DNA from 2 places in the Psychrosphaera aestuarii genome. Region 1 is predicted to be linked to the other one. Evidence: predicted binding sites of a transcription regulator. Region 1 holds the regulator's gene; the other holds the start of a gene.
The links. Region 1 encodes sigma-54, which starts transcription at its own class of promoters, with help from an activator protein. Its sites were predicted from a motif close to GTTGGCACGNNNNTNGNNT; they were not measured.

Region 1 (4,178 bases):
ATAGCTTCGAGAGCCTGCTTTTCATCACTCCCCGTTGCGGTAACGTGTATCTCTTTACCTTGATTACTTGCAAGCATTAGTAAGCCCATGACGCTATCCGCACTGGCGGTTTTATCAGCTTGTTGTATTTGAACTTTAGCATCAAATTGTAAGGCGAGTTGGGCCAATTTGGTCGCAGCCCTTGCGTGTAACCCAAGCTTATTCTGGATTGTAATTGTTCGTGATAACACTGGGCTTGTTACCTTACAGTTGCTCTAAATAACGGCTCATCTCTCGATGGCGAGTTTTTACATTTTTTCCACGAGAACGAAATTGTTCAGCGAGCGTTTCAGCAATATATACAGACCTATGTTTACCACCAGTACAGCCTATTGCGATCGTTAAATAACTACGATTATTGCGCTCTAAATGCGGTAACCAAGTGGACATAAAGTTATTGATTTGAAATATGAATTTATTCACAAGTGGTTGACTAGAGAAAAAGTCTTTCACAGGTAAGTCTAAACCGGTTAATGCTCTAAGTTCTGGTTCCCAGTGAGGATTTGGTAGAAATCGTGCATCAAATACAAAATCGATATCGTTTGGTACCCCATATTTAAAGCCGAACGACTCGAAAGTAATAATAAGTTCTTTATCTGACTTTCCTAATATCTTTTCTCTCACCATCTCGGTTAGTTGATGAACATTTAAATCCGAGGTATCAATATATAAATCGGCTCTAGACGATAACCCATCTAAAAGCTTACTCTCCTGTGCGATTGCATCAGGTAGTGACGCATCACCTTTGGTTAAAGGGTGTAGGCGCCTTGTTTCACTATAGCGACGAATTAATACGTCATCTTTAGCATCTATATATAGAACGGTCGTCTTTACGCCTTTGGGTAAGAAATCTAAATTATCCATTAACTCTTGTTCAGAGCTGGGCAAGTTTCTAACGTCAATACTGACGGCAACTTGAGGATAATTTTTAGATAAGGAGTGTGATAATGCAGGTAATAAATTAACCGGTAAATTATCTACGCAATAGTAGCCTAGATCCTCTAGTACTCTTAATACGACTGTCTTCCCTGAGCCTGAACGGCCACTAACGATAAATATATGCATGATTAAGCAGCTTCAATTATTTTGTAAAGATCATTATCAGTTTCGGCGCTTCTTATTTTACGAAGCATTTCTTTATTATCAAAAATTTCTGCGATTGACGCTAACGTATTTAAATGCACGTCACACTGATCTTCTGGAACAAGTAACGCAAAAAATACATCAACAGGTCTATTGTCTATTGCATCGTAATCAATGCCAGGGTGGATAACGATTAATACCGCCACTGGACTTTCATTTGGTGTTATTTTTCCATGAGGAATAGCAACGCCATTTCCTATTCCGGTACTCCCCAACTTTTCTCTATTCATAAGACTTGAGAGTATATCTGTGCAAGTGAGGTCTGGTAATTTTGTACTCGCGATCTCGGCAATATGCTCGAGGATCTTTTTCTTGCTTTGGCAATCTGTTAGTACTTTAGTGCACTCAGGTCGCAGGAGTAGCTTTACATTCATGGTTATCTTTTACTGCTTTACTCTTTTGATTTAAATCTCAAAAGATTGGTTAAAAGCACCGTCCATGGCGCTTTAAAATTAATAAAGAAAGTTAATGTCTGGTTAACTTTTCTTTGTGTTTAATGACTTGACGGTCAAGTTTATCAATTAAGGAATCAATTGCAGCATACATATCAGTATGCTCCGATGCAGCAAATAGTTCACCACCATTTACGTGCATAGTTGCTTCTGCTTTTTGGTTGAGTTTTTCAACGTCTAAAATCACATGGACGTTATTAATATGGTCAAAATGACGTTCTAACTTTGCAAATTTCGTATCAACATATTCTTTTAAAGACTCTGTTGCATCGACATGACGACAAGTTAAATTAATTTGCATATGCACTTCCTTCTGAATTGATAAAATGGATTGTTAAACCAATCGTTTTCTCTGGTTTGAAGGGGGAATGTTTAACGATTCCCGGTATTTTGCGATAGTTCTTCTGGCTACTTGGATGCCCTGTTCGGCCAGAATATCAGCAATCTTACTGTCACTTAACGGTTTTGCTTGGTTTTCTGCAGCAACTAACTTTCTTATTAAAGCCCGTATTGCAGTGGATGAACATTCACCACCATTTTCGGTGCTGACGTGGCTAGAAAAGAAATACTTTAACTCAAAGATTCCTCTGGGTGTGTGCATGAACTTTTGTGTTGTCACACGCGATATCGTGGACTCATGCATATCGACCATTTCTGCTACATCATTTAGAACCATTGGTTTCATCGCCTCTGGTCCGTATTCAAAAAATGCTTGTTGTTGTTGCACGATACAATTAGATACCTTCAATAAAGTGTCGTTTCTGCTTTCTAAACTTTTAATAAACCATTTTGCTTCTTGTAAGTGTGAACGAACAAATTGCGCGTCAGAGCTATTGGTTGAAGTTTTAGACAGTGAAGCATATTGTTCGTTCACTTTAATTTTAGGCATAGAATTAGGATTTAGCTCTACTAACCAACGACCTTTTTTCTTTACGACGGTAACATCTGGAATTACATAGTCAATTTCGTCTTTTATAACTAGGCTTGCGGGATTTGGATTCAGTTGTTGAATCAAGTCGAGTGCTTCTTTTAATTCAGATTCTTTTAATCTTGTTTTGCGGATTATAGTGCGATAATCACGGTTCGCTAACAGGTCGATATTTTCAGCAATGAGTTCAATAGCCTCTTCACGCCAAGGTGTGTCAGGGCTATATTGCTTTAACTGAACCAACAAACACTCTTGCAACCCTCGGGTGGCAACACCAATAGGATCAAAGTGTTGGATGCGTTTTAAAACCGCTTCAACTTCCTCTATTTCAACATCTTCGATGTCTACAGACTCAACAATGTCTTCAACAGATACCGTCAAAAAACCTTTGTCATCAATAGCATCAATAATGGCTGTTGCAATAGCTAAGTCATGTTCGGAAAAAGTGGATAGATTTAATTGCCATTTTAAATGGTCTTGAATATCAACAGTTGTTTCACCTTGATAAACGGTATCTTCACCGTCGTACGCAGGGCCTGAGCTCGCAGGAGCGGCGCTCATGTAGTCATCCCAAGTCGAGTCTGTGGGCAAGTCATCACTAATAGTTTGGTCTTGGATATTTTCGTTTGTATCGCGTTCTTCTCGCGTCCACTCGATATCGTCGTCGTTAGATGAAACTGAGGCTTCATTTTCATGACGATCATGGTTGTCTTGTGGTAATTCGATTTGTTCAACTGAGCCATGCTCTTCATCAGCTTCCAACAAAGGATTACTATCCAAGGCTTCTTGGATCTCTTGTTGCAATTCTAATGACGACAACTGCAACAGACGAATAGCCTGCTGTAATTGCGGGGTCATTGTTAACTGCTGACCCATTTTAAGTTGTAATGTTGGTCTCATTTGATCCCAGTAAAGTACTGACTAAAATAAACTTATTCGTGCTACCAAAATATCAAAGTTTGAACTGGTCACCAAGATAAACTTTCTTAACTATGTCACTTTCTAGCACTTGAGCCGGAGTTCCTTCAGCAATAAGCTCTCCATGACTAACGATATAGGCTTTTTCGCAGACATCAAGTGTTTCACGGACATTATGATCGGTAATAAGTACACCAATTCCCTTTGCTGTTAATTGTTGAATTATTTTCTTTATATCTATGACAGATATAGGATCAACACCCGCAAAAGGCTCATCTAATAGAATAATTTTTGGATCGGCAGCCAATGCCCTTGCGATTTCTACGCGGCGGCGCTCACCACCAGACAATGCCATACCAAGACTATCCCGAATATGATCAATATGAAATTCGGCAATTAAATCATCAAGTAAATCAGCCTGTTGGTTTGCATCTATGTCTTTTCGCATTTCTAGAACAGACATTATATTTTGTGAAACTGTCAGCTTTTTAAAGATAGACGACTCTTGAGGTAAATAACCAATGCCTTTGCGAGCTCTTACGTGCATAGGTTCGTGGCTCAAATCGATATCATCAAGCTGAATTAAACCTTTATCGTTAGGCACCAAACCAACAATCATGTAAAAAGTTGTTGTTTTACCCGCGCCATTTGGTCCTAACAAGCCAACTACTTGACCAGCTTCTACCGACAAGCTGACA
Region 2 (4,178 bases), 1.5 Mb from region 1:
CTTCGTCTTTTTTAGTGGCCGCTGTATTAGGTGTAGAGGACCAGTAATGCTGCGCCGGGGCTCCGTTAAATATGGTTAAGTTTGTTGCAGGATTAACACAGGCACGCTCCACAATCGAAGCTAATTCTTTGATATTAGGTACTCGCCAGTCATCAAAGTTACCAGCTTGATAAGTTGATGAGGCTTGCAATGCTTCTTGCCACGTCAGTCTGAGTGCTTCACCGGTACAAGTTTGTGTGGTGCCATTCCATTGTTGCCCGACTACGCATCGCGCCCAGGCAAGACCTGTGGTGGAGTCAATCACCATTTCTTGGCTAATATCTTCGGTAATAAAAATGTCGGTTGGTAATGTTGCGTCTGAACCAGGACAGTCTTGCGCCCACGCACTCGATACCGATAAATGGACTGCCGTTAAAAAACTGGCTAGCGTAAAAGATAGTATGTTCTTCATGGGTTTCTCACTAAACGTATATAAGCGCCAGATGTGCCTTTAATTGCTGAGTCGTCGCCATTTCTAACGTCGATTACCCACTGCAATGTTTCATTGCCACCTTCGATATTTATTTCCGATACCCAATAAAATAAGTGATTGAGTACTGCAGGATCTGGTGAATTGGGAAAAAAGTCAGTTGGGAATAAATTCGCGTTATCGAGTTCACCATAGTCAAGTATTTGCATTAATTCTAAGTAGGTCGGCAATCGCCAATTTGCGCCACCGCAGAAGGTGTCATCGTTCACTTCTTCAATAAAGGTTTCGCTACCGCAGCTTGCAGGATTTGAGCAGGATAGTTGGCCTGGTAACGAGTCATCTATACTGTAATAGTTTTCTACGCCATGTAATTCGCTATATTGCGGCGTCGCGTTCGCAACTTTAACTTCCCATACTAAACCAGTGAAATTATCGCGAATACAACTAAAAACGAGTGCATCATTTGGTAGCTCATCCCCGTTTATATCAAATTTTGTAAAGTCGAAGGTTTTATCGCCCGCACCACTTTTGTCAATCGCATCTCGTACTGAATCTCGTCCTGAGTCGGCGTCTTGATTTGGAAAATTGACGTTATCACAAGGCACAACGTCGGTTGCGCCATAACATTCAATAACGCCTGAGTCGTGCAAGCTGCCTAAGTTGAGCGGATTTACTGTGATATTGACCGTATCTGATTCGCTGTTACTGGCATTGTCAATCACCGTCACTTGAAAGGTGAGTAACTCTGTTGAGTCAACGTTTGGCGCAAAAAACTCGGCGATACATTGGTCGGCATTAGTCAAGGTTACGGTAATACCGGTTAACTGCTCCCACTGGCAAGATAAAACATTATCGATGGAGACACTGTCGGAGGCATCGAGTATGACTTTTGTGAATTCGTCCACAATTTGATCTTGGCCTGCGGTGGCTACTGTGCCTTCGGCGGCGGCAATTTGAATGTCTATGGTGTTGGTCGCTGTTAACCCAAAATTATCAGTCACTTGTAACTGAAAAGTGTAATTTGTTATTTGTGTTACATATGGTGCTTGAAAGGTGATTTCTCTTAAATTATTTGGTGAGAGTATTTGCAACGCAGGATTACTATCCACTTGTGTCCATTGGTAGTAGCGAATTTCACCGTCAGGATCGATACTATCTGCGGCCGATAACGAAATAACTTCAAAGGTTTCATAAGGAGCAACGGCATCGGTATTATTAGTAATGCGCGCAATCGGCTCCTCATTTACGTTAGTCACACTGATAGTTATTGAGTCATCCACTCGTTGTCCATCTGTTGTGGTATAGGTCGCCTTAATAACGATTGTGGTGTCGATATTAATTGTTGGCGCCACCAAGCTGACTTCTAACGCCGGATCTACCGGAAAGTCGCTAATAACAGGACCTTGCGTTTGCGTCCAAATTACGGAGCCATTTTCTGGATAAATAGATGCCGTTAAGGCAAAAGTTTGCCCTTCTAATACGGTAATGTCGTTGCCTATGTTAATGCTTGCTAAATTATTCCCCGACGGATCGGAAGATTCACTGCCGGAACAAGCGCTGAGTAGTAAGGTAAATAACAATACAAATATTAAATAATGACTTCTCATTTAATGGGTTATCCAGTTTTAACGTTATTTAATGGTTTTTGTTAGGCTAAATCTTATCGGCCTCAAGTAACAAAAATGCATGTGTCTAGCCAAACTAAAGCAATAATTACGCCAGCGCCTATTTAGGCTAGTATAAAAAAAGGCCACTTGAATAATCAAATGGCCTTTTCTGAAGTTCAGTCGAATATAAGTTTATTACTCGGCGCTGTCTTCTTCTGTTTTATATTTTGCTGCTGTTTCTTGAATTAACGGCTGTAGTTCACCTTTTTGGAACATTTCCATAATGATGTCACAACCACCCACTAATTCACCGTCTACCCATAACTGTGGGAATGTTGGCCATTCTGCATAACCTGGTAATTCAGCTCGGATATCTGGATTTTGCAGAATATCAACATACGCAAACGGTTCGCCCACTTGCATTAATGCTTGAGAGGCTTGTGAAGAAAAACCGCATGATGGCAATTTAGGGCTACCTTTCATGTAGATCAAAATTGGGTTTTCTGCGATTTGTTTTTTAATTTTATCAATGGTTTCCATTGCAACCTCTTCTTTATGGTAAATTTTTACACGACGACTAGACTTATGTCTGATCTTAAAAATAAAATACGGCGTTTTATAACTTTAGACTTGAAAAACAAACTTTAAGTCATATTTATTGATAACGTTACAAAACTGATACTTGAGTAAATTAGTCAAGTTTTATAATCTTATCAGCAAACATAAACAAAGCCAACGGAGACAACCATTATGGCATTCGAATTACCAGCACTACCATATGCAAAAGATGCATTAGAACCACACATTTCAGCGGAAACGTTAGACTTTCACCACGGTAAGCACCACAACACTTACGTTGTAAAGTTAAACGGTCTAATCGGTGGTACTGAGTTTGAAGGTAAGTCATTAGAAGAAATCGTTAAGACTTCTGAAGGTGGTGTATTTAATAACGCGGCACAAATCTGGAACCACACTTTCTACTGGAATTCATTAAGCCCAAATGGCGGCGGCGCACCAACTGGCGCACTTGCTGACGCTATCTCTGCAAAATGGGGTTCGTTTGAAGACTTTAAAGCCGCATTTAACGACAAAGCAGTAAACAACTTCGGTTCAAGCTGGACTTGGTTAGTTAAATTAGCTGACGGTTCTTTAGACATCGTTAATACGTCTAATGCCGGCACTCCAATTACTGAAGCAGGCGTTACTCCGCTAATTACTGTGGATCTTTGGGAACACGCTTACTACATCGATTACCGCAACGTACGTCCTGAATACTTAAACGGTTTCTGGGCACTTGTGAACTGGGAATTTGCGAACAGCAACTTTGCTTAATTCATAAGTATTTGGGCACAAAAAGTAAGGTTGAGCATTTTGCTAAGCTGATTTTGTATCCATAAAATAAATAATAAAGCGCTGAGTTTATTGTGAACTTAGCGTTTTTTTTTGCGTATAATACCCCTCATACAAATAAGTAGGGAAAGTAAATGAAAGAGTTATTACTCGCTTCGGGTAACCAAGGCAAGGTAAACGAATTACAGGAAATCTTGAGCCCTTTTGGTTTTAATGTTGTACCGCAGAAGCACTACAATGTCGAAGAAGTGCCAGAAACCGGCACTACCTTTGTTGAGAACGCAATTATCAAAGCCCGTCACGCCGCTAAAGTGACAGGTTTACCATGTGTTGCCGACGACTCTGGTTTGGAAGTGGATGCGTTAAATGGCGCACCAGGCATTTATTCTTCTCGTTTTGCAGGTCCTGATGCCACTGATGGTACCAACATCGATAAGCTGTTGTCGGTACTTGATGGTAAAACAGCCGAGCAACGTAAAGCCCGTTTTGTTTGTGTTATTGTTTTTATGCGTCATGCTGATGATCCTTGCCCTATTATTTGTGAAGGTTATTGGGATGGCGTGATTGCTGACAAGCGTTCAGGGGATAGTGGTTTTGGTTACGATCCGGTTTTTTATCAACCGCAATTAGACAAAACGGCTGCTCAGTTATCACCTTCTGAAAAACATGCGCTGAGCCATAGAGGCCAAGCGTTAAAGCAACTTGTTAATAAATTTAAAGAGCTAGGAATATAAGTTGCCCTCCAATTCATC

Region 2: a site for sigma-54 is predicted at 2,174-2,192, ahead of J9318_RS10330 (Lcl C-terminal domain-containing protein). Genes of this name have one in related genera too.

Annotation. Positions count from the first base shown of each region.
Region 1 is NZ_CP072844.1:798,336-802,513, forward strand. Features, by position in the region: gene J9318_RS03635 (HPr family phosphocarrier protein) at 1-230, opposite strand, end outside; gene rapZ (RNase adapter RapZ) at 244-1,104, opposite strand; gene ptsN (PTS IIA-like nitrogen regulatory protein PtsN) at 1,107-1,556, opposite strand; gene hpf (ribosome hibernation promoting factor) at 1,648-1,935, opposite strand; gene J9318_RS03655 (RNA polymerase factor sigma-54) at 1,969-3,462, opposite strand; gene lptB (LPS export ABC transporter ATP-binding protein) at 3,515-4,178, opposite strand, start outside.
Region 2 is NZ_CP072844.1:2,270,021-2,274,198, forward strand. Features, by position in the region: gene J9318_RS10325 (Lcl C-terminal domain-containing protein) at 1-451, opposite strand, end outside; gene J9318_RS10330 (Lcl C-terminal domain-containing protein) at 448-2,076, opposite strand; gene J9318_RS10335 (Grx4 family monothiol glutaredoxin) at 2,272-2,616, opposite strand; gene J9318_RS10340 (Fe-Mn family superoxide dismutase) at 2,827-3,408, shown strand; gene J9318_RS10345 (XTP/dITP diphosphatase) at 3,561-4,160, shown strand; gene hemW (radical SAM family heme chaperone HemW) at 4,162-4,178, shown strand, end outside.